DNA from 3 places in the Paenibacillus sp. PvP094 genome. Region 2 is predicted to be linked to each of the others. Evidence: riboswitches for the same ligand, from Rfam matches in the RefSeq annotation. Region 2 holds a riboswitch; each other region holds the start of a gene.
What was found. Region 2 has a riboswitch for thiamine pyrophosphate ahead of ABIC22_RS05555 (ABC transporter ATP-binding protein). Riboswitches for the same ligand answer to the same signal wherever they lie in the genome.
Positions count from the first base shown of each region.

Region 1 (8,166 bases), 230 kb from region 2:
GTTCCCAATGTTTGACGAGTTCGAAATTATTTTTTTTACGTGACTCTGCCAGTTTCTTCTCGGCTGTATTGAGTCCATCCACATAGGATTGATGGTGCTTATCGTGATGAATGCGCATCGTCATTTCGTCAATATGTGGTTCGAGTGCGTTATAGGCATAGGGCAGAGGAGGCAGCGTGTGGCCTCCAATCGGAACAGGTCTCTCCTTCACAGGAGGTGTAGAAGGTAAGGTGATGCTCTCTGTAGTACCGGAAGAAGGCGATAGACCGGAGACCTCTGAAGACTGCACCTGTGAAGAAGAAGATGAAGGTGCGGGAGCTGATGGAGCTGACGGAGCGTTAGTTTTCCCAGCGATGGATGACGGCTCCTCCGCTGCTTCACGCTCGGTGCGTCCTGACAATTGAACATACTTATCCAAAGGAAAGGGTGCATCACTTATCGAATCCCGCATGATTCCAGGCTGAATCAAGGTATCGAGTACGCCGAGGAAATACTCCGATTCACGGATAAAGTGCAGAATGACTGCCTTAGCGAGCGGGACAGCTTGCACAGCGGCACTTTGCTCAAGCAGGACGTACAGCTGCCTGATGAACTCCCGCGATTGTGAACGTGAAGAGGCAACAAGCTGTTCTACGCTTCCGATGATGTAAGGGGCAGGGGGATGGGTTCCGGGTAACAGCTGTTTCAACAGCTGGTTGGCTACCTTCTCGGTATTTTCAAACGTCACTGCCCATTCTTCAAGCAGCTTCACATAAGTAGGCTCCAGATCGGGAACCAGTGCCCGAATAACGAGGGTATGCTCTTTCTCCTGCTCCTTCCAGAACCTTATCTCCTCCAGAATGCGCAGAGGCAGCAAGGGTCCATAGCCAGACCAATTCATATGCGGCAAACCTCCATTCAATTAAAATGTAATATCGGCCTTCAAGGGATACGGTGTGATTAACCATTTATAATCGTCCCAAAAGTATATTCGCCTGCCATGTTGTCCTATGTGTGCATAAAAAAGAGCCCCTTGGGGGCTCTGATGACCGGAAGATTTTATTCTCCTCCGGCATTGGTATTTTCCACATCGTCGCTGCTTGTCTTCGTCACATGACTCAGGAACGTAGAGACACGGCGGAGATACTCCTTCGGATGTTCCCTGAAGATCAGCTCATGATGCGCGTCCTGTACGATCCATTCCTCTGAGTAGGTGTTCGTCTGGTTGGCGGCGAGAAGCTCGGCGATCGGATATGGAGCCTTCTCATCCTCCGTTCCGTGAATGAAGAAGATGGGGAACGGATAGTCTTTCTTTTTGACTTCCTGATACGGAATCTGCTGTAATCCGGTGCCATTCAGAACCGGGAATAACAGATTCATGATCTGCAAAGTGGGTTGTCGCGGCAGATCGATCTGATTATGAATGTTGTGATACAGCGTATCCGGCTCTAGCAGGAAAGTGCTGTCGAGAATCATGGCATCCACGTTCTCGGTGAGCAGCCCCGTCTGTAATGCTGTGCCTGCGCCCATCGAGAATCCCCAGACGACAAGCTCCTGAGCACCGCGCTGCTTGGCGAACTGAATGGCACCAAGCAATTGCTGGGACTCGGCTTTGCCCCCTGTAGCGACTGCCTTGTTCACCTGAGAGGCGAAACCATAGTCAAACATCACTACATTGAACCCGAGCTGGTGGGCATAGTGAGCCAGGTCATACATGGGAACCCAGGTTTCCTCCCGATTGGCCCCATATCCATGACTGAAGATGATGGTTTTGTTGACATCCGTGTCTGCGGGGATATACCAGCCCTGCATCGTACGGCTGCCATCTGCTGCCGGGAACGTGATATCCTCGTACTTCATGTTCTTGGCCTGCATTGGATTGGAGAACACGGGAGCTACGGTCGGGTTGGATAGTACCCAAGCAATATAGCCGTGTAAGGCAATGAAACAAAAGAGCAGAAAAAATACAACGGAGAGCAGCAACGCTACGATAATATGTTTGAACCGGATCAGCCTCGGTGATAACGAAGAAGGCAGGTCGGACACTTTCGTTTGCAGCGGGGCTTCGCTCTGGGATGTCGGAAACATGATTGCCCCTCCTTATTCAGATCAATTGAAGATAACAACGAGTTCAGATCAGATCATATGGCTTGATGTCCTTGCTTGCCTGTGCAGCAAAGTCTTGCTTATATATCTTTATCGTATGTTTCCATATAGTCAAAGTCAATTGATTGGAGGCATTTGTTACGCAATTGTTATATAGTCCGAAAGATATATGGGTAACATTTCCTGATGGTGCAAATTGCAGGGGATTTAGTCTTATAAAAAGAAAATATTTACACTTCTTATCGTCATGATTTGGCTCATTTTGGTTTACAGATGAGATCGTTTCTCATATAATTTATGTAACCAAGTTTCATGTGATGAAACATGAGGAGGGCATTATGCCATGGAAGACCGCAAACTAACCGTCCGGGCTGTGGAACGGGCGCTGGATATATTATTATGTTTTACCACACGGAGCGATCTTGGACTCACAGAAATTGCGAGCCAGATTGGTTTGCACAAAAGTACGGTTCATCGTCTGATGGCGACGCTGGAGGAGAAGGGCTTCGTCATTCGCGATGCGGCCACTGAGAAATACAGGCTCGGCATTCGAATCTGGGAGCTGTCTGCTCATATGTCCCGCAGTGATGATCCTGCCATTTTGCTGCTTCCTGCAATGGAGCGGCTCAGAGATCGTTTGGGAGAAACGGTCAGTCTGTACCTGCGGGATGGCAGTGAGCGTATCCGTATTCAGGCTGTTCAGAGTGATCAGGCCATCCGGCGGGTGGCTCCGGTTGGCGTACGTCTTCCTCTATCCGTAGGGGCATCCAGCAAGGTACTCATGGCATTTGCGACGGAAGAAGACCGGGAGGAACTGATGAATGGTCCCGAATGGCCCGTATTTATCGATCCCGAAGTTTATCTGGCCCAGATGGGTGATATCCGGGAGAATGGATATGCGACCAGCTACGAAGAACGTGAGCCTGGAGCGGCTGCAGTATCGGTTCCTATTATGGATCGAAAGGGGAATATTGCTGCTGCACTATCCGTATCGGGTCCCGTTAGCCGCCTGTCCCAGGAAACTTTGCACGAATATGCACCTGTACTGAAGGAAGCAGCCGCGCAGATGGGTCTCATGTTGTCCTGATCCGGCGTGTCTGGAAGAAAAAGGGTTGTATTTCTGACTGGCTTGCGCTAGTCTGTAATGGACAGCCCAGCGGGGCTGGAATGAATTGAATATGGAACTGCGGTACACATACCGCAACTGTTAACGTTACTGGGGGAGTCCGAATTGTCCGGACTGAGACGGGATCGCATGAGATTCCGGACCCTTTGCACCTGATCTGGATCATACCAGCGTAGGGAAGTAATCGGCGATACAACCACGAACACTGCATAATCCAGCCTTTGGCATGTCTCCACTTGAGGGAGCTTGGCATCAGGCTTGTTATGGGGTGATGGACATAGGCCGGTTCCCTCGGGAACCGGCTTTTTTATATACAGTGTCAAGCGATCAACCGCAGCAGAGGCGGTTCCCTTCTTTTGCGGGAGAGCTGGAGTTGGGTATAACCCGATTATGCCTGTGCCAGATTCTGTCTGCGCTATGCCGCTGTAATGTTCTTTCTTCGGAAGTTGGCCGCTCTTTTCTTGCCTATGCGTGGATGATATGGAACGGGTGCACGAGCGATCAAACTGGCCCATCCATGGGACGACCAACGAGGAGGAAGAGGTAGCGATGAACACAAACAACAGAACAACGGCACAGGAACATTCAGGACAGGGGTTGGAAAAGAGAACAGTGGCGGCCGGACGGGTGCAACAGTTTCCCGGCAGCCGCAAAGTTTACATTCAGGGCTCACGGCCGGACATTGCTGTACCGGAGCGTGAAATTGCCCTTCATGACACGAATACACCCCAAGGGGTGGAGCATAACGAGCCGCTGCGCGTGTACGATACGAGCGGCCCTATGACGGACCCCGGATTTCACGCCGATATCCGGGCAGGCCTGCCAGCTTTGCGTGCACGCTGGATCACAGAACGAAACGATGTAGAGGCGTACCAGGGACGTACCGTCAAACCGGAGGATAACGGGCTTAAGCCTGGAGGGAAGAGAACCGGAGCTGAAGAATATCCAGGCCTCCGCGGCAAACCGCTCCGTGCACAATCCGGACGCTGTGTCACCCAAATGCACTATGCGAGGCAGGGCATCATTACCCCTGAGATGGAGTTTGCAGCTATTCGTGAAGGCGTGGAGTCGGAATTCGTCCGGCAGGAGCTGGCGAGCGGCAGGGCCATTCTGCCATCCAATATTAATCATCCAGAGAGCGAACCGATGCTGATCGGACGTCACTTCCACGTAAAGATCAACGCGAATATTGGAAACTCTGCCGTATCCTCTTCGATTGAAGAAGAAGTGGAGAAAATGACTTGGGCGGTACGCTGGGGGTCCGATACGGTAATGGATCTTTCCACGGGCAAGGATATCCATACGACCCGGGAATGGATCATCCGCAATTCTCCGGTACCAATCGGGACGGTGCCGCTGTATCAGGCGCTGGAGAAGGTGAATGGCGAAGCCGAGGCACTCACCTGGGAGTTGTACCGGGATACGCTCATTGAGCAGGCAGAGCAGGGTGTGGATTACTTTACGATCCATGCAGGCGTACTGCTGCGTTACATACCGATGACGGCCAAACGGATGACCGGCATTGTATCCAGAGGTGGTTCCATTATGGCGGCATGGTGCCTTGCGCACCATCAGGAGAACTTTTTGTACACGCATTTTGAGGAAATCTGTGAAATCATGAAAAGGTATGATGTAGCCTTCTCTCTCGGAGATGGACTCCGCCCGGGCAGCATCTATGATGCCAATGATGAAGCCCAGATGGCTGAACTTGCTACGCTTGGTGAACTGACACAGATTGCGTGGAAGCATGATGTGCAGGTGATGATTGAGGGGCCAGGACATGTGCCGATGCACAAGATTAAGGAGAATGTCGACCTTCAGATGGAGATCTGCAAGGAAGCACCGTTTTATACACTTGGTCCGCTGACAACCGATATTGCACCAGGCTATGACCATATTACCTCAGCCATTGGAGCGGCGATGATCGGCTGGTTCGGAACGTCGATGCTCTGCTATGTGACACCAAAGGAACATCTGGGCCTGCCGAACAAGGATGATGTCCGGGAAGGCGTTATTGCTTACAAGATTGCGGCACATGCCGCTGATCTGGCCAAAGGCCATCCGCGTGCACAGCGCCGGGATGACGCGCTGTCGAAGGCCCGCTTCGAATTCCGCTGGCGGGACCAGTTCAACCTGTCACTGGATCCGGAACGTGCGCTGTCCTATCACGATGAGACACTCCCGGCTGAAGGGGCCAAGGAGGCCCATTTCTGCTCCATGTGCGGACCTAAATTTTGCAGCATGCGCATTACGCAGGATATTCGTGCCTTTGCCGCAGACAAAGGATTATCCGAGAATGAGGCTGTGGCAGCCGGAATGCAGGAAAAGGCTGAGGAATACCGAACCCGAACCTAAGCGCCATTACAGCGCAATTTGGGCAGCCTAAGATATATAAAAGCCGTTCTCTCCACTACTGGGAGAAGAACGGCCCCTAACTAACGCCTACCGATATTCAATTGCTGCTCCAAATAAGATGCCAGCGATGCGAGCGGGCTGTAAATCTCACTTCCCGTATTTGCTGAAGCAAAGGCAGCTGCGGGAGCCATGGATAGCTGAGCAGCTACAATGGTTTTCTCTGGTGACTGTGCAGCTAGTTGCTGCAAGCCCGTTGTCACCGCCTCCATATATCCTTCCTTATCGCCGCGCATGATCAGCTCAAATGTACCAGGAATTAATGCGGCCTTTGTTCTCGAAGCAGCCACAACGTTTGCCTGCCCGTTAGTTTCACCTTGCTGTAGTGCTTCATTCACCCGCGCCATCGTTCCTTCAACCGTTGCAGGATTGGTAAAAGCTAGAATGTATTCCTGCGAATCCTGCTGCAGCTTCTGCAATAATGGATCATCAATACCGATAACGGGGATGGAGACTTGCTGTGCTTCGTGCGCCAGTACTGCAGCGAATAGGGTACAGGTGACCAGAATCGCATCTGCATGACATTGGGCAATCCACTTTAATGTCTGGGATACCTTTTCTCGAATGACAGCGTCTGAGAAGTTCGTATCCTGCTTAAGGCGATCCAGACCGGGATCAACATAATGCACAAGTTCCACTTCATAGGGGGCGAGCGCCTCTTCAATGAGTGCGATGTTGGAGTAGTGAGCGTGATAACAGCCGATTGTGATCATAATGACATCCCCTTCGCCAATGCTTCTTTTTGTGAGTCGTGAGTGCTGCGGATATTAATCCATTATAGGAACGCGACCGGGAACTGTACAGCGTTTAAACCAATGCCAATAACCGTCCCTCCACCAAACGGCAGAAGGACGGTTCTATAATCAGACTCCAATACAGTCAGGTTTCATTTTATCGCATGGAAGGAGATGCGTTCTTTTGAGCCATTTTTTGCTGCAGAATCTCGTGAAAGGATAGACCTTGAGTGTTCTCATTCTCCTTTTTGGGAGCAGTGGTCGCCGTGTTGCGCGGATATTGATGGTGGTACGGGATCATTTGCTGAATAGGCATGCGGATCATCTTGGTTCCTCCTTTTGGTAGATATATAAGTTGAGCCTATAAACGTTACACTTAACACTGCGATTGCAGTACCCTCTTCCGATCGCTGTTATCCCCAGATTTTTTGAATTCCCTCTTTAAGGGGAAAATCCGGTGATAAAGGCGAGCGCTTCGCTTCTTCAGTGAGTCCTGCCCTCTCCGTTGGGGTGTAAATATTAAATTCATCTTATATGGGCTATGTATTTGAACAGGTAGTCGTTCCAAGTGCGCATATAGGTACATGTGACTTGTTAGACGAAATCGGGAATTTATGACGTAATTCCAATTGGATTGTAGTGATTTTACCCCGTATTCAGGTGTTGTAAACGGTTTTAGGGAAATTCAGGAATAAAGAACCTGAAATACAAGGTTTGATATGGGAGGATCGAATCGGGTGTTAAGTGAATAGTCCCAGTTTCAGGAATGTCAATTGTGTCGAAAATAAGACAAATTGTCTGGGAGAGTAGGTATCATTGTAGCTAACTAACTTGGTACCATAGTCGGTTGTCGTAAGTGGGATGGGGGTCGTTTTATACGTGTTTTGCAGGCGAGAGAGGGGAGCAGCACCAAAAAAAGCCATCCAACGAGCTGGATGGCTTGTGCAACGTTAATTAAGAAATGTAAATGATAATTATCATTATTCTGTAGTTGGCCTAGCTTGTTTTACCGCAATATAGATATCGACTTGAACATGGGCAGGATCCATACTCCGTTCATCATATAACTCGAAATCGCCCGTGAATGTTCGCTCGTTCTGATGGCTCCAGCCCCAAACGGCGCCCCATGCTTCACCTACAACTTCTGTCATTGGACCCTTGCGGGAGGTGAATACGGCGTATGTTGCTGGTGGCAATTCAACCGAGTTCATGCCAGCTGGTAACGTTTCATCCGCAGCTACCTCGTGGCCTACGAGGATGGTGTATTCCCCGTGTATACCATCGGTATAATCTGTATAGCAGCCGTATCGGGGTGCTTCCGATGCAGGGATGTGCTCTGACGAGAAGTAGCGGCTCCACAGATCCTGAATGCAGCCTTGGCCGCTCATCTCGATCGCGTTGGTCGTTCTGGCTGATATGCCAGCCAGGCGTTTGCCAGGAAGTGCAACATATCGAACAGGTTGAGTTAAGATGGACTGGTCTTTATCGGTAAAATGAGGTTTGGTGCTATCTACGTAATTTCTTACCGCCGATGCGGTTTTTCCTTCTAGATTGGAGGGGCTCCATCGTTTCAAAAAGGGAAGCTGATTGCGCAGCATTGCCCGTGCTGATTCCTCATTCATACCTTCTTCGATGAGGATCGCGGTGCACATCTCAATCATGCCTTCCAGCGTAATATTGGGCTGTTGGAACATGCCTTCTTTGTAGCAATAGATGCAGTATTCACGGGTTGCACTTCCATCTGCTTCCGTTCCGAATTGGGTAGGGGGGGTCAGCGGCATTCCGCAGCTCTGGCATATCGCGACGTTC
Region 1 is NZ_JBEPOM010000001.1:1,405,601-1,413,766, reverse strand. Features, by position in the region: gene ABIC22_RS06540 (Fe-Mn family superoxide dismutase) at 1-880, opposite strand, end outside; gene ABIC22_RS06535 (alpha/beta hydrolase) at 1,039-2,067, opposite strand; gene ABIC22_RS06530 (IclR family transcriptional regulator) at 2,429-3,172, shown strand; TPP riboswitch at 3,294-3,407, shown strand; gene thiC (phosphomethylpyrimidine synthase ThiC) at 3,761-5,566, shown strand; gene ABIC22_RS06520 (hypothetical protein) at 5,647-6,336, opposite strand; gene ABIC22_RS06515 (hypothetical protein) at 6,515-6,682, opposite strand; gene ABIC22_RS06510 (zinc ribbon domain-containing protein) at 7,338-8,166, opposite strand, start outside.
Region 1: another riboswitch for thiamine pyrophosphate. It lies ahead of thiC (phosphomethylpyrimidine synthase ThiC); the one in region 2 lies ahead of ABIC22_RS05555 (ABC transporter ATP-binding protein).

Region 2 (8,166 bases):
CCGCGCACCGCCGCAGCGAACTGCGCAGCCGCTGCGCGCACATCGGCCGCGCCCGCGATGGCGGAGATGACGGCTACGCCGTCGGCTCCTGCCGCCATCACGGCGGCCGTGGTATCGGGCGTAATGCCGCCGATACCCACCACCGGAACTGCGATGCCTGCGGCGCGCAGTTCCGCCACCCCGGCGGGGCCCAGCACAGCGTGGGCATCCGCCTTGGAGCGCGTCGGGTACATGGGCCCGACGCCAAGGTAGTCGGCGCCCGCCTGCACGGCACGGCGCGCCTCAGCCACGGAGTGGGCGGATACGCCAAGCATCCGCCCGGCTCCGATGCGGGCGCGTACCAGCGCCGCGTCCGCATCGTCCTGGCCGACATGCATGCCGTCGGCCTGCACGGCAACAGCCAGCTCCACATCATCGTTCACGATGAACGGAATCCCGTGCTGGCTGCACACCTCGCGAAGCTGCATCGCCAGCGAGATGCGGGCTTCGCCAGCAAGGGCGCCAGTTCCCTTCTCGCGGAACTGGAACAGCGTGATACCGCCGGCGATAGCTTGGCGCAGCACATCCACAGGGTCCAGCGTTGTATTCACGCTGCCCATCACCAGGTACACCTGCATGGCCTGGCGTACCGCTTCTGCACCCCATCTGCGCATCACTGCTCACCCCGCTGTCTGCGCTGATACGCAAAATGATTCGTTGGCCCGTGTCCGGCCCCAATCCCCAGTTCATCCTCAATGGCCGCCTGAATGAACGCTCGCGCGGTTGTTACGGCAGCCAGGACAGACGAGCCCTTGGCCAGTTCCGCCGTGATGGCGGCAGAATACGTACATCCGGTCCCATGGGTGTGGCGTGTCACGATGCGTACGTTCTCCAAATAGTGAAAGGACGTGCCGTCATAGAGCACATCAACAATCATCCCATTACCTTCAGCATGTCCGCCTTTGACCAGAGCATACGCAGAGCCCATGTGCACGATTCGTCTGGCGGCTTCTTCACGATCCGTCAGATTGCGGATGGTCATTCCGGTGATCAGTTCGGCTTCCGGAATATTCGGCGTTGTGATTAATGCATGTGGAAGCAGATCCGTGATCAGGGCGTGCACCGCCTCCTGCTGAAGCAAAGGGGCACCACCTTTCGCTACCATGACCGGATCAATGACCAGATTGGTCCAGCCGAATTGCCGCCATTTCTCGGAAACCAAGCGAATGGTTTCTGCACTGAAGAGCATGCCTGTTTTTACCGCTCTGGGCTGGAAATCTTCACCTGTGGAGTCGAGCTGCTGGGCAATGCCTTCCAAAGGAACCGGATAGACTCCCTGAACGCCTAGTGTATTCTGTGCGGTAACCGCAGTAATAACAGACAAGCCGTAAGCGCCCAGCTCCTGAAAGGTTTTCAAATCCGCCTGAATGCCGGCCCCGCCGCCATTATCCGACCCGGCAATCGTGAGTGCCTGCGCCATACTCATTGGGGATCACCGCCAAGCTGTCGTACCTGAGCCTGCTGTGCAAGCACGTCCGGAGTTACCAGCGCGAGCTGGTTTAACAGCTCGATCTGGAAACTGCCTGGCCCGAGGTTGGCTGTGCGCGCTGCCGCGATCTCGGCTGCAACGCCGTAGAAGGCAAGGGCTTCAACAACACTGCTTAGCAATTCTTCTCCTGTCGGTGCAACCGCAGCAAAGGCACCGATGATGGAGCTGAGCAAACATCCTGTGCCAGTGACCTGAGTGAGCAGGGCATGTCCATTTTGCGTTAGGAACGTGGTCCGCCCATCCGTAATGATATCCTCGCGTCCAGTGATAACGACAATACAGCCAAGCTTCTGTGCTGCCCGCTCGGCGATTCCGGTGCGGTCACCTTCGCCTTGGCCTGCATCGACACCCTTGATGCTCCAGTTCTCGCCTATGACATTGGCGACTTCCGCTACGTTACCCCGCAGTACGGTAAGTCGAAGCTCGCGCACGAGCATCTGAACCGTATCCGTGCGATAGGCCGTAGCGCCAGCTCCCACCGGGTCAAGTACAACTGGCACATGATGGGCATTGGCCGATTGTCCGGCGAGGCGTATGGCCTGAACAACCTGGTCATCGAGTGTGCCAATGTTGAGCACGACCGCTCCGGCCATTTTAGCGACATCGGCTACCTCTTCATGTGCGTAGGCCATGAAGGGAGAGGCGCCCAGTGCGAGCAGACCGTTGGCCGTAAAGGGAGCAACCACGAGGTTGGTGATATTGTGAACAAGTGGATTTTGAGTACGAACGCGTGCCAGATATGACATTTGAAATTCCCTCCTGATAAGCCATTATTTTTTAGCAGCAACTGTACTTTTTACTTCTCCTGCAAGTTGATAAACGCATCCTCGGACTGTACCGAATCCGGAACCAATTCACGTTGTACCAGCCACTTCCGCACGTTTTCCCAGGATGAAGGTTCCTGCCAGCCGAACAGGATACCTTCTTCAGTCATGAGCGGCAGCAGAATGTCCAGACTTTTTGTTTCAATTTCCCGATCCAGCGGGGACGTCTCATTTTCGTGTGCGAGCAGGATGTTCAATGCTTCTTCCGGATGCTCGGTCACATAGTTCTGACCTTCCTGGATCGCTTTGACGAAGCGGGTGAGCTGATCCTTCTTCGCCTCAATTCCCTCGACGCTTGCTGTAAGAACGAGTTCGTAGTAATCCGGCACGCCGTAATCGACGGGGTTAATTGACTTAACGGGATGACCTTCTTTCTCAAGAATCAACTGTTCATGATTGATAAAACCACCCATGATCGCATCGGCCTGACCGGAGGCCAGCGAAGGGATCAGATCAAATCCGACATCCACCAAATTCATGCGGTCTGGATCGCCGCCATCCTGACTAATCATCGTACGCACCATGGCTTCATATAGGGGAACGGAGGAATATCCTACCGTCAGTCCTTCAAGATCTTTGGGCGAGTTCACGTTGCCGTCCGTTTCCGTCAGCAGATGAACGAGTGGATGCCGAACGACAGCGGAGATGGATCGTACGGGAATGCCTTCTCCACGGGCTAGCAAAATTTGCGGCTGATAGCTCAGCGCCAGGTCCACTTTGCCAGCGGCTACAAGTTTGAGTGCATCATTTGTATCGGCAGGCATCTGAATGTCCACATCGAGACCTTGGTCTGCGAAATATCCATTCTCCTGTGCTGCGTATATAAAGGAATGGACTGCATTCGGATACCAGTCGAGCATGATGGACAATGAATCATGGTCACCAGACGACGATCCGGTTGTTGTTGAATCTGTGCCCTGTACCTGGGGATCGGAATCGGACGATGATGGGTTCGCACCCGTATTGCCACAACCGCTGACGATCAGTAATAAACAGATGAGGGCAGGAAGCAGGATGTGAATGAGTTTCTTCTTTCTCATGGATAAATGGGCCTCGTTTCTTTCATTTTTGTTTGGTTCCAATCGCTGATATGTTTTAAAGAGATCGACAGGAAGGAGCAGCACTTGTTATCTCATTGCCGATTGCCTTTTAATCGACTTTCCTCTGCGTGCATGCTCTGCATTCCGCTTCAATCCGAGGACTCGCTCCAGCCAGGCAATAAGCACGAACAGACCGATGCCCAGCAGGGATAACAGCAGAATGGATGCAAACATTGCATCGGTATTCATGCTGCTGGACATTCTGCGGCTGAAATAACCAAGTCCTTTGCTGCCTCCGAGCCATTCGCCAATGGTTGCGCCGACCACGCAGTACACCACCGACATCTTCAATCCGGAAAAGAAAGAGGGCAGCGCAAGAGGTACCTGAAGCTTGCGGAACAGATCCCACGTGCTTGCTCCCATGGTCATCAGCAGTTCGCGCTGTTCCGGGTCGCCTTGACGGAGACCATCATAGGTGCTGACCACAATCGGGAAGAATGCGATCAGAAACACCACAGCGACCTTACTCCAGAGTGTGTAGCCAAACCACAGAATGAATACAGGAGACAGGGCAATCAGTGGAATTGTCTGGCTGATTACGATGAAGGGATACAGCGCCTTTTCAATCGAACGGCTGAGGTGCATGCCTGCTGCCAGAGCGCTTCCGGCAACGATGGACAAGCCGAAGCCAACCGCAACCTCCACCAATGTGGCAGGCAGATGGGTTCCCAGGAGCAGATGCCGATGCTCAACTAGAGAACTCGCTATTGATGTAGGTGCAGGGATGATGAAAGAAGGGACCCAGCCCAATCGCACGATGCATTCCCAGCTGACCAGCATCAGGAGAAGAAGCGCAGCGAACAGGCCGTAGCGGGCAAGCCATCTGCTGACGTTAAAGCTTCGCATGTAGTTGTTCCTCCAACCGTTGTCGCATCTGTATAAGATCGGGATCGTAGACCATGTCCGAGTGTCTCGGACGGGGTAGAGGCACCGTCATGTCCAGCAGCTGCCGACCACCAGGAGTGAGAAGGACAATCCGGTCACTTAATAACAGGGCTTCTTCAATATCATGCGTGATGAACAGCACCGTTTTGCCGAGGCTTTCCCACAATTCAAGCAGCCAGCGATGCATCTCCCGCTTGGTCATGGCGTCAAGCGCGCCAAAGGGTTCGTCCAGCAGCATCAGCTGTCCTCCTGTCAACAACGTGCGCAGCAGGGCGACCCGCTGCTTCATGCCGCCGGACAGTTCGTCCGGGTAGGCATGCTCATAGCCGGATAAGCCGAATCTGTCGAGTCCGGCCATAATGGAAGCGCGCAGCTTCACCTTGTCCTGCTTCCTCGGGGCAAGCTCCGAGGGAAGCAGGCAGTTCTCCATAACCGTCCGCCAGGATAACAGCAAATCCTTCTGCGGCATGTAGGCGACTCGCCCAAGTCGCTGTCCAGGCGGCACCCCAGCAATTTCGATCGTGCCGTCTGTCGGTTCAAGCAAGCCTGCCAGCAGCTTGAAGAGTGTGCTCTTGCCCGACCCGCTGGAGCCGATCAGCGAGACGAACTCTCCCTTTTTTACACACATCGACACATTGGAGAGGATGGGGGAATGTCTCTGATCCGGAAAAGTAAAGGTCATGTTGTCAATCTGTACATCGTTGCTCATTTGGTTCCTTGACCCCCTTGGAATAAAAACTGCCTGAACGGAAATGCACGTTGTTTGCGATCTGTATGTAAGTAAATGCGAAAAAGCCCGCCCATTTCCGGAGAAATGAGTGGGCCTGTTAAGTTCAACCGACATTCATGTTCATATGAATATGAAAAAAATCCGTTAACTGAAAGTCCGCTCCACTTCCCTCCGCTGGTATGATCCAGATCAGGTTCAAAGGGTCCGAATACATTTATTCGTCTCAGCCGCAAGGCTCCCCTAGTGCAATCGTTCAAGATATGCAGTTGTGTACACAGCATATATCACGTGCCCGCGAGATGTAAAGAGGGCGGCTTAAAAGAAGTGTGCGTAAAGAAGTTAGGAAAGTGACCTATTCTAATTGTTTGAATGTAACAGTGAATCAAGCTCACCGATCAGACGGGCAATCTGTTCAGGTGTGCCAATCGTAATCCGAAGCCAGGTAGGCATGCCGAATTCGGCACCGCCGCGGACAGAGATGCCTCTGTTTAACAATTCTTTGGTAATCGGGCCACTATCCTGCAACAGATCCACCATCATGAAATTCGTTTCGGAAGGGATGTAGGGTAACTTCCAATGATCAAAGGACTGCATTAACGTTTTCCGTCCCTGACGATTGTAGTGCAGGCAATGAGAAACAAATTCATGATCATCCAGGCTGGCTGAAGCAGCGGCTTGGGAGATGGCTGTCAAACTGATGGGCAGCTTGACCCGGTTAATGCCTTCAATGATGCTTTCATTCCCGATGCCATATCCAATTCGCAGGCCGGCAAGTCCATATATTTTGGAGAAGGTTCGCAAAATAATCAGATTATTATACTGCTCCAGCAGCTTAACCGTATCAGGATAATCTTCACTTTCCGCAAATTCATAATACGCTTCGTCCAGGACAACCACGACATGGGAGGGCACATGTTCGAGTAAACCAAGCAGGGCATCTGCCGTGAAAATGGTTCCGGTTGGATTATTCGGATTGCACAGCCAGATGATTCGGGTAGAAGCATTGATCCGCTGCCGGAATTGCTCCAGGTCCAGTGAATGGTTGACCAAAGGCACTTCATGAATAACCCCGCCTGCCAGCAGCGTAGCGCCCTTATACCAGTTAAAGGAGGGGACCGGAATGAGTGATTCCTCGCCGGGATTAAGATAGGCTTGGGCGGTAAGGGTTAGGAGCTCGAATGATCCACTGCCAAATACCAGTTGGGAGGTACGCACACCCAGACGTTCCGCAAGTTTGTCTCGCAGCAGTTGGCTGGAACCGTCGGGGTATTGAGCCAGAAGATCGGAGCTCAGCGATCTGACTGCTTCCGCTGCCAGGGGAGAAGAGCCAAACGGATTCTCGTTCGCTGCAAGTCGATCTACACTTTCCAGTCCCAATTCCCGCCGGATCTGTTCCATGGATTTGGCAGGTGTATAAGCCGGAATTTGATTTAACAGATCTTTAACAGGAGGAGAGGGAACGGTTGAGAGGGATTGCATAATCATACCTTCTTTCCAGTGGAATTAGATCGAGAATGATATCTGTTTCTGGGCTATCTGCTGTGGTGTCTCTTGTGGAGGAGTCAACAAGCGATTTAGAATAAGATTTTCAAAATGAGCAAACCCGCTGTCCCGAACACGTGGACGCTCCAGCGTAATTCGGGTATCCATCGTTATATGACCATCCTCGATTAACAGCACCCTGTCAGCGAGCGCAACCGCCTCACTGACATCATGAGTGACCAGAATGACAGTCAGATCTTCTTCTACCCACAAGCGTTCGATTAATTGCTGCATTTCAATTCGGGTCAATGCATCCAATGCACCCAGCGGTTCATCCAGCAGCAGTAAACGCGGATGACTTGCGAGTGCCCGTGCCAAGGCAACACGTTGTTTTTGTCCGCCAGATAATACCCCCGGCCAGTCACCTTCACGCTCTCCAAGTCCTACATTGCGAAGCGACTGGCGTGCATCTTCCTTGTTCTTGTCGGGGATTCCCAGCCGTACATTGTCGAGCACGGATTTCCAAGGCAGCAGTCGGGCTTCCTGAAACAGAAACCGTGTCTCTGGTGCTGTACTGCCAAGCTTTCTGTTGCCCAGCATAACGCTTCCGGAAGAGGGGGATTCCAGCCCGGCGATCAGACGCAGCAAAGTGCTTTTGCCACAACCACTTCGTCCAACGATGGCTACAAATTCCCCTTGTCTTACATTGACATTGATGTCGGATAGAATTGTCCGCTGATCATACGATTTCTGAACCCTATCTACTTGAAGAAAAGGACTGATCTGACTTGTGCTCATGGATCAATTCACGCTCCTTTGGCTTTACTTGCGGGATAGAGCCGGGTTCCAGCGCAGCCAGCGCCGTTCCAGCCATTTGGCGATGGTATCGGACAGCTTGCCCAGCAGGGCATATAGCAGAATGCTTAAGACGATTACATCCATCTGCATGAATTCCCGCGCATTCATCGCCATGTAGCCAATCCCCGCATCCGCCGCAACCGTCTCGGCTACGATAAGGGTCAGCCACATAATGCCAAGTGCATAACGAATACCCACGAGAATGGAAGGCAGTGCACCAGGTAGGATAATGTCTTTATAAAGGGACCAACGGCTGAGGCCATATACTTTGCCCATTTCAATCAGACCGGGATCGACCGATCGTATGCCGTGGAACGTATTCAGATATACCGGAAAGAATACACCCAGTGAAACGAGAAATAATTTTGCTTCTTCACCGATCCCGAACCACACAATAACGAGGGGGATCAATGACAGATGCGGAATGTTACGGATCATCTGTACCGAGGAGTCGGCGATCTTTTCCGCAAGGGAGGAGATGCCGTTCAGCACTCCCAGCAGAAAACCCAGACCCCCACCAATGAGGAATCCTCCCAAAGCTCGTCTGGCGCTAATACTGATATTGTTCAGTAGTTCACCGTTACCAAGCAGACGAATGAAGGCCTCCAGTACTTGAGCGGGACGGGGCAAAATATTGGCTGCAACAACTCCGGATGCAGTCAGCCATTGCCACAGAGCCAGAATGAGTAGGGGTACAACAAAAGGAATGAACTGGTTAAACCATGCCCGGTTAAAGGTTTTGGACCGCACGTTATGCCT
Region 2 is NZ_JBEPOM010000001.1:1,179,128-1,187,293, reverse strand. Features, by position in the region: gene thiE (thiamine phosphate synthase) at 1-653, opposite strand, end outside; gene thiD (bifunctional hydroxymethylpyrimidine kinase/phosphomethylpyrimidine kinase) at 653-1,465, opposite strand; gene thiM (hydroxyethylthiazole kinase) at 1,462-2,274, opposite strand; gene ABIC22_RS05565 (ABC transporter substrate-binding protein) at 2,325-3,392, opposite strand; gene ABIC22_RS05560 (ABC transporter permease) at 3,480-4,298, opposite strand; gene ABIC22_RS05555 (ABC transporter ATP-binding protein) at 4,285-5,046, opposite strand; TPP riboswitch at 5,217-5,319, opposite strand; gene hisC (histidinol-phosphate transaminase) at 5,425-6,546, opposite strand; gene ABIC22_RS05545 (ATP-binding cassette domain-containing protein) at 6,571-7,347, opposite strand; gene ABIC22_RS05540 (ABC transporter permease subunit) at 7,372-8,157, opposite strand.

Region 3 (8,166 bases), 3.4 Mb from region 2:
TTGGAGCAATGGCCGAAGCTGAACTGAAGCAGGCTGCCGAAAAAACAGCTTTGGACCGAGAGGTAATGGGGCGGTTAGGCATGAAACGTGGAACTAGTTATGATGACGTGTTTAACATGTTACAACAGGTTTCCCCCATCCCATTAGACTCTGATACACAAACTGAAACGAGTCTGCGCATCATTCAAAAGCTCGAAATATACAACAAGCAGTACTTGCACTGGTGGGAGCTGCTGATTGCCATCTTTATCGGCGCAGCCGGATATTACATGCCCATTTGGCTCATGATGTTCCAGCGTAAAATGCGAAGCATGGACATGAAGCATGAAATTTACCAATATCAGACGGTGATCTCCATTTTGCGTGAGATGGACCGGATGTCCGTTGAAGAGATTTTGGAATGGCTTAATCGCTTTGCCGTCATTTTCAAACGACCACTGCAAAAATGTCTGCTTCACTTTGAACATGGACCCGAAAATGCACTTGAGCAGCTGAAAGAGGATGCAGGATTGCCTGAGTTTCAGCGTTTGGTAGACAAACTGCAGCTTGCGCTGGGTAAAATTTCAATCCGGGAAGCGTTTGATGATCTGGACAGCATGATGGCTTTTTATTTTGATCAGCGGAAGCAGGAGTATACCAGAATGATAGATGTAAAAGCCTCATGGGGCAGAATGATTGGCTTTGCACCTATGTATGCCCTTATTTTTCTCTATCTGGTGATCCCGCTTGTTGGTATGAGCTTCCTGCAAATGAACATTTATTATGAACAAATTCAGAAACTGTAGCGGTTCAGGTTGAACCCGTTCAGGCTGATATACATTTATTTATCAAAACATAGGAGGATTTAACATGAACAATGCTTCAAGTGCTTTAAAGGTAGCCGCAGGGATCTTTTTGACGATTGCCCTTATTACGATTGTGGTACTTCTGTTTATTTCTGCTCAGGAGGCGACCAAAACAGCGCAAAATAATTTTGCGGATATTCAGACAGAATTGTCTCAGGCTGCATTTACGGTGTATGACGGGACAACGATCAGTGGCTCCCAAGTTACTAACGCACTGCGTAAGTATGCGGACAAGGATCAATTTGGTATCCAGGTCATTACAGGAAAAAACAAGGGTGGTCAGTGGTATGGCAATGAGTTGAACATTTCTCAGGATATTAATAATGCGGACTACGGTTCAGTCGTTGCTCCAGATAACAAAGTGGGCAGTATTAATCAGACGATGAGCGAAAAGGACAATCAATACGTTAACCCAAGTGGAAAGTTCAAGGCCGTAATCGTTAAAGACAAATCAAATGTGGTGAGAGGACTAATCTTCCAGCAATCCTGACAGGAGTTGGTTTCATTGTCCCAGAATACTCAGCAGCTCATGTTGTTTTGTACCGCAATTGTCCTGTTTGTAACAGCCTGCCTGTATGGACAACAAAGCGTTAGCGTATTGGTCAGTGCTTTGAGTTCCAGTGTGCACACGAATGAAGACATGGAAGGAAGAATAAATACAACATTAAGAATGAGCAAACCCCTTCGTTACAGCGGAGCTGAGGTGTTACATACGGTTAGACAAATGACGGGTACAGCGGTCGAAGTGCAGGTTGACGGGAAAAAGTATACGATAGACCCGCTTATCAACCGAAGTGTGACTATACCTGTTCATTTGTCGGCCTCCTATAAACCGGAGTTTATAAGAACTGATAGCGGGGAATTGCTTCGAATTGCATTTTGGAGGGAGGCCAGTATCAATTGATAAATGCTGTATCCAAGCTGCTAGCAGTTATGCTGGCAGTACTTCTGCTATATGTATATCCGACTGCGGAAACGGCAGATCGACAAGACGATATAGCGCGAATGGTCACATATCAGACGGTTACCCGTTTTGTGGATTCGGTCAGAACGAAAGGTTATATCTCTCCTGGGATGTATGCCGAATTTGAAGAACAGCTGGCGCGAACAGGCAATGTTTACGAGATTACCATGGAACATCTGCACAAAAAATATGTTCCTCACTACACGGATCTGATGGATCAAGGTACATTTACAGGAACGTATGAGACGGTACAGGATGCATATTACTCAGCGCAAATCTTAGAAAAATTGTTCCCTGTCTCGGGCACGTACGCAGCCGATGATCCGCTTCGTAGATACACACTGACCATGGGTGACTTTTTCACGATTACACTTAAAAATACCAATCCGACATCAGCCATGCTGATTCGCGAGTGGCTGAATGGTACGGCTCCTGCGGCAGCAGTGTTTACCACATATGGAGGCATGGTTCTCAATGAAGATTACTGATTTGTCCATTGTGTTTGTTCTGGTATTTCTACCCTTTTTTTGGATGGTTTCTCGGAATACCCATGATGCGGATGAAGCTCAGCTTCTTAATCAAAGGTATAGATCAGCCCTCCAAACAGCTGTATTGGACGCTGGAAACGTAATGCACCAGAATGAGAAGCAAAACAGTGAGGCAGGATATGATTCCACCAAATTCGTAAAGGCAGATAAAGAACTGGCTCTTCAGACATTCACTCAGACGATGGCCTTAAATATGGGCATACATGACGATCCAAAGGCAATACAAGCACTGTTGGATTACATACCGGCCATAGTTGTACTGGATTACGATGGTCATTATATCTTAGCTAAGGAAGCGGAGATGACTGGTGAGATTGATGATTCGTACCACCAGGTATGGAGTCCTAAAATGCCTTATACATATTCAGATTCAGACGGCAGCAGCATTAATTTTACACTCGACGGTTATGTATATGCTTATGATGCCGTTCAGGGTAAATGGATTGAAGGTTTTCAAAGGGAACTCGCTTCGACTAGTGGAATTCCATTGCTGCAAAATTCAGATTCGTTTGAGCAGGTCAGACAAACTCGCATCGTCATGAGCGTACAGGAGAATCTCGCCGAAGTCATTAATCGGCATAATGAGTTTGCAAGAAGAAACGGGATATCCTATACGTTTACCTTGCCTCTTATTTCTCAGGAGGATTGGTACAATACAATTAATGATACGGGGATCATGGCCTTTATTCAGGGCTTGCCTGTAGGGAGCCAGAAGGTAAACACCTATGCCATCGGAGGAGGAAGGTTGGTTAAAAGAACAGCAGTCATTGGAGGGATAGAACCTTCTACCGGCATAAAATATTATTATCCAGCAACTTGTAAGAATAACTTCCGAGCTGAAGAAGTTTTTACCGATGTGAAGCAGGCTGCGGCAGCGGGGTATTTTGAGGGGAATTGTTACATTAACAAGGTTGTTCACTGAGTATGACTGCTGCGCCTACTACATTGCTTTCAGAAAAGGCAGGTCCTGTGCTAAAATAGGGTTTCAGTTCAGAACTTGACCGGTATCAACAATACCGAATAAAAGTAATGTTAAATAGATAGGAGCAACCTCATCTCATGAGTTTATTGTCAGTGGAGAACGTCAGTCACAATTTTGGTGACCGCACGTTATTTAAAAATGTATCTTTTCGTTTACTTGCAGGAGAGCGTGTAGGCCTGGTCGGAGCAAATGGTGTAGGAAAGTCCACTTTAATGAACATTTTGACCGGAAAATTGCTGAAAGACAGCGGGAAAGTAGAGTGGACACCAAAAGTCCGTTACGGATATTTGGATCAGCATACCAAGCTGACTCCTGGCAAAACAATCCGCGACGTTTTAAAAGATGCCTTCCTTCCCCTGCTTGAACTGGAAAAAGAAATGATGGCCATTACAGACCAGATGGCTGACGCAGACCCAGACCAGCTTGAAAAACTGCTGGAAGAAATGGGTGAAATCCAGGAGCAGCTTGAGCAGGGCGATTTTTATTTGATTGATGTAAAAGTGGAAGAAATGGCAAATGGCCTCGGATTATCCGCTATTGGGCTTGATCGTGACGTCGCTGCTCTAAGCGGGGGACAACGGACCAAAGTATTGCTCGCCAAGTTGTTGCTCGAGAAACCGACGGCTCTTTTGCTGGACGAGCCAACAAACTACCTGGACGTGGAGCACATTGAATGGTTAACTCGATATTTGAAAGATTACCCTTATGCATTTATTCTGATTTCGCATGATACGGAGTTCATGAATGAAGTCGTTAACGTGATTTATCATCTGGAATTTGCTAAATTGACGCGTTATGCTGCCAACTACAATAAGTTTCTTGAAATGGCAGATATGCAAAAAGCACAACATATCGACGCTTATGAGAAACAGCAGGAATATATTAAGAAACAGGAAGATTTCATTCAGCGTAACAAGGCAAGAGCCTCCACTTCCGGACGTGCCAAAAGCCGCGAGAAACAGCTGGGCAAGATTGAACGAATCGATCGCCCGGATGAAGCAGCAAAACCGACATTTAAATTCAAAGATGCCCGTGCCAGCAGCAAAACAGTATTCGAGGGAATTGATTTCGAGATAGGTTATTCCTACCCTTTGCTGCCTAAGATGACAATGACCATTGAACGTGGTGAGAAAATAGCCATTGTTGGATGTAACGGTGTAGGTAAGTCGACACTTCTTAAAACCATATTGGGCAAAATCCCGCCGATCAGTGGTAAAACGTTCCTGGGGGATTATCTGGAAACGGCTTACTTTGAACAGGAAGTTCGGGCTGGCAACATTACGCCAATTGAAGATGTGTGGAACGAATTCTCCCATCTAACTCAGAATGAAGTACGCGGGCATTTGGCCCGCTGTGGTTTGAAAAACGAGCATATCACTCGTCCGCTGAGTGCACTTAGTGGGGGAGAACAAGCGAAAGTTCGCTTGTGCAAGCTTCTGATGCGTGAAAGCAACTGGATCCTGTTTGATGAACCGACAAATCACCTGGATGTAACAGCAAAAGCGGAGCTAAAACGAGCCTTGCAAGAATTTAAAGGTACAGTACTGCTCGTTTCCCATGAACCTGAATTTTATCAGGATTGGGTCACCAAGACATGGGACGTCGAAGCCTGGTCTGAGAAAAACTAGTTGTTGCGGAGCAATTTAGTGCTCTACAATCAAAACATTCATCAACATGAGTTTGAAAAATCAACGGTGACAAAAAAAGGTGACTATGGTAACATAGGCTACAACTTCATACGATCACTAGGGGGGCCGCTCGTTGCGGCTGAGATGGAATAATGCGATTCCGGACCCTTTGCACCTGATCTGGATTATACCAGCGTAGGGAAGTGGCGCGTTTTAGTTAATGATATGGGCAAATTAATATTCGATTTTGTAGCGAATGTGAATGCTCACAAGTGGAACATGAAGGTATCTCGTATATATCAGGGCTATGGTTTAATAGCTTGTATACCTGACAACTGGCATGTAAAGCTCATTTAACTAACTGGACATGTTATCGCGGCCACTCCCTACGGGAGTGGCTTTTTTGTGCTTACATATTGTGACGGCAAGGAAGGTGAAACCAAACGGATACCTTTAAAAAACCTGTGAATTCACTATCGTTTGAACTGCATGCTGTTTCGCCAGGGGTAGGGGATCAACAACGTTTTCTGAAGATTGCAGCGGATGCATGGCCTTGGCTTGACTATATCCACATTCGGGAAAAACATCTAACCACTGAACAAAAAATTCAATGGGCTCATAGTTTGCTGAACGCAGGAATTCCATCTGACAGGATCGTAATCAATGGTCTATGTGAGCTGAATAAGTTGGAAAAACATGTTTTCATTCAGAGGATTCATTGGGGCCAGTCCGATATGGCGACTACTCAAGGCAGCAGCCTGAACAAAAGCGATCGACTTCGTCTCGGTATTTCTGTTCACTCTCTTCACGAAGCTAGAGTAGCTGAAGAACGGGGAGCGGATTACCTCTTTTATGGTCATGTATTTTCCTCCAGCAGTAAACCTGGGAGCAAGCCGAGAGGGATATATGCACTGTCTGAAATATGCTCAGCTGTTTCCATCCCCGTAATTGCCATTGGCGGTATTGGACCGGCAAACATAGCAGCTGTACGTGCAGCTGGTGCAAGTGGTGCCGCAGTAATATCTTCTATCTGGGCCAGTGATAATCCGGAAAGCGCGGCAGCAGCCTTGAAGCGGGCTATCGAATGAATAACGGAGGTGAATGAATGAGCAGAGAAGCAAGAGGCCGAAGACGAAGAGGCAGCATTTACCGAAATGGAGCAGGTTGTACGACACAAATACGTGGAGAAATTCGTGGCAAGCTTCATGCGGAAACTATTGTTGTGGGAGGAGGCGTTATAGGTTGTGCCATCGCGTATGAGCTAGCTTCACGAGGTAAAGAAGTGATTTTAATCGAGCGTGCGCGTATTGCAAGTGAGACATCTTCTGCGGCAGCGGGCATGTTAGCTGCAGACAGCGAGACGTTTCATACTACTGTGATGTCAAAGCTAGCATATGAAAGTAGAAAACGACTGCATCAGCAAAAAGAACAGCTTGAACTACTAAGCGGCATTGAAATTGGCCTGCAGCAGAGTGGATTTATTACACCATTTCGGAATGAAGCCGAGATGAAAAAGTATAGCGATTCGAGAAGAAGTACAGTTTTGCCTACAGAGCAAATGTGGTGGGATCATTCCAATCTTCAACGTGAAGCCCCATGGATAAGCAAGGAAGCTTTCGGGGCTCTGTATAGAGCTTCAGAAAGTGAACTTCTCCCTGTCAATTTGGCACGTGCCTATGCGGGCGCAGCTCAAACAATGGGAGCCAAAGTAATCGAAGGTGTACAGAATGTAAGTCTAATTGCCGACTCGAGTGGAATCCAGGGTGTGGAAACGTCGATTGGAAGATTAACGTGTAAACATGTTGTTGTCGCAGCTGGATTACAAGGTGGAGAGATATTGAAGCAGGTGGGTCTTAACCTGCCCACTCTTCCAGTGAAAGGTGAAATTGCAGCAATACAATTTGCGAAACATGATGCAGATTACAGACCTGACAAGACTGTTTATGCAGATAATGTATACATTGTCCCCAAAGCAAACGGCGAAGTTTGGATCGGAGCTACCAGTTTACCGGGGCGCTCAGATCGGGAAGTTACTGTTGAAGGCATTCAAAAGCTGCTTGCATCCGCAGCAGGGTGGGTCCCTGGAATACAGCAAGCCCAGTTTATCCGTGCCTGGGCAGGGGTTCGACCATCAACCCCTGACGGTTTGCCTTATCTGGGAGCTTGTAAATGCGTACCCGGGTTATATACCGCGTTTGGACATTACAGAAATGGCATCTTACTTAGCGCAATTACCGGCAGCCTGATGGCTGATCTGATGGCTGGCCATTCTTCGGAGGAGCTTGGCATTGATGAATTGAGTCCGGAGCGTTTGAGCAGAAAGGAGATTATGCAGTGAACATCATCGTAAACGGGCAGAGCATGAACATTGAGGACGATTTAAATCATGTAGATCAGCTACTGCAATCTTTTAATTTGCAGGTGAAAACTGTGGTGGTTGAGTTAAATCGCCAAATTCTGATGAGGGAGCACCATGCATCGACCGTTTTAAGAGACGGAGACCGAATTGAGATCGTACATTTTGTGGGAGGCGGTTAAAACATGCTGAAGATAGGACATCATTCATTTCATTCTAGATTGTTGTTGGGTACGGGCAAATTTGACGATTTGGATATACAGAGTCAAGCGGTAGAAGCGTCAGGAACCGAAGTGCTGACTTTTGCAGTTCGACGCCTCAACTTGGAAGATCGGGATAAACGCCACTTCCTTGATACACTCGATTTGAAGCGATTCACTTTACTCCCTAATACCGCGGGTGCTTCCACTGCAGAAGAGGCCGTCCGAATCGCTGAACTTGCCCGTGCCTCAGGACTTTGTGATATGATAAAAGTAGAAGTGATCGGAGATGGGATCACACTGCTGCCAGATCCGATCGAAACGTACAAGGCCTGCGAGATCCTGTTGGAAAAAGGATTCATCGTACTGCCTTATATCTCGGATGATGTGATTTTAGCCAAACGGCTGCAGCTGCTTGGGGTTCATGCAGTCATGCCAGGAGCTTCACCGATCGGAGCAGGAAGAGGCATTATCAACCCGTACAACCTGGAAATCATAATGGAGCAAGCGGTTGTTCCTGTAATTGTGGATGCCGGATTGCGTTCCCCCAAAGATGCTGCTTATGCCATGGAGCTGGGGGCGGATGGTGTGCTGCTGAATACGGCGGTATCCGGTTCGGGAGATCCGGTTAAAATGGCAAAAG
Region 3 is NZ_JBEPOM010000001.1:4,558,580-4,566,745, forward strand. Features, by position in the region: gene ABIC22_RS21020 (hypothetical protein) at 1-785, shown strand, start outside; gene ABIC22_RS21025 (ABC transporter permease) at 850-1,335, shown strand; gene ABIC22_RS21030 (hypothetical protein) at 1,351-1,749, shown strand; gene ABIC22_RS21035 (hypothetical protein) at 1,746-2,297, shown strand; gene ABIC22_RS21040 (hypothetical protein) at 2,284-3,279, shown strand; gene ABIC22_RS21045 (ABC-F family ATP-binding cassette domain-containing protein) at 3,417-4,967, shown strand; TPP riboswitch at 5,077-5,186, shown strand; gene ABIC22_RS21050 (thiamine phosphate synthase) at 5,432-6,055, shown strand; gene thiO (glycine oxidase ThiO) at 6,073-7,305, shown strand; gene thiS (sulfur carrier protein ThiS) at 7,302-7,505, shown strand; gene ABIC22_RS21065 (thiazole synthase) at 7,509-8,166, shown strand, end outside.
Region 3: another riboswitch for thiamine pyrophosphate. It lies ahead of ABIC22_RS21050 (thiamine phosphate synthase); the one in region 2 lies ahead of ABIC22_RS05555 (ABC transporter ATP-binding protein).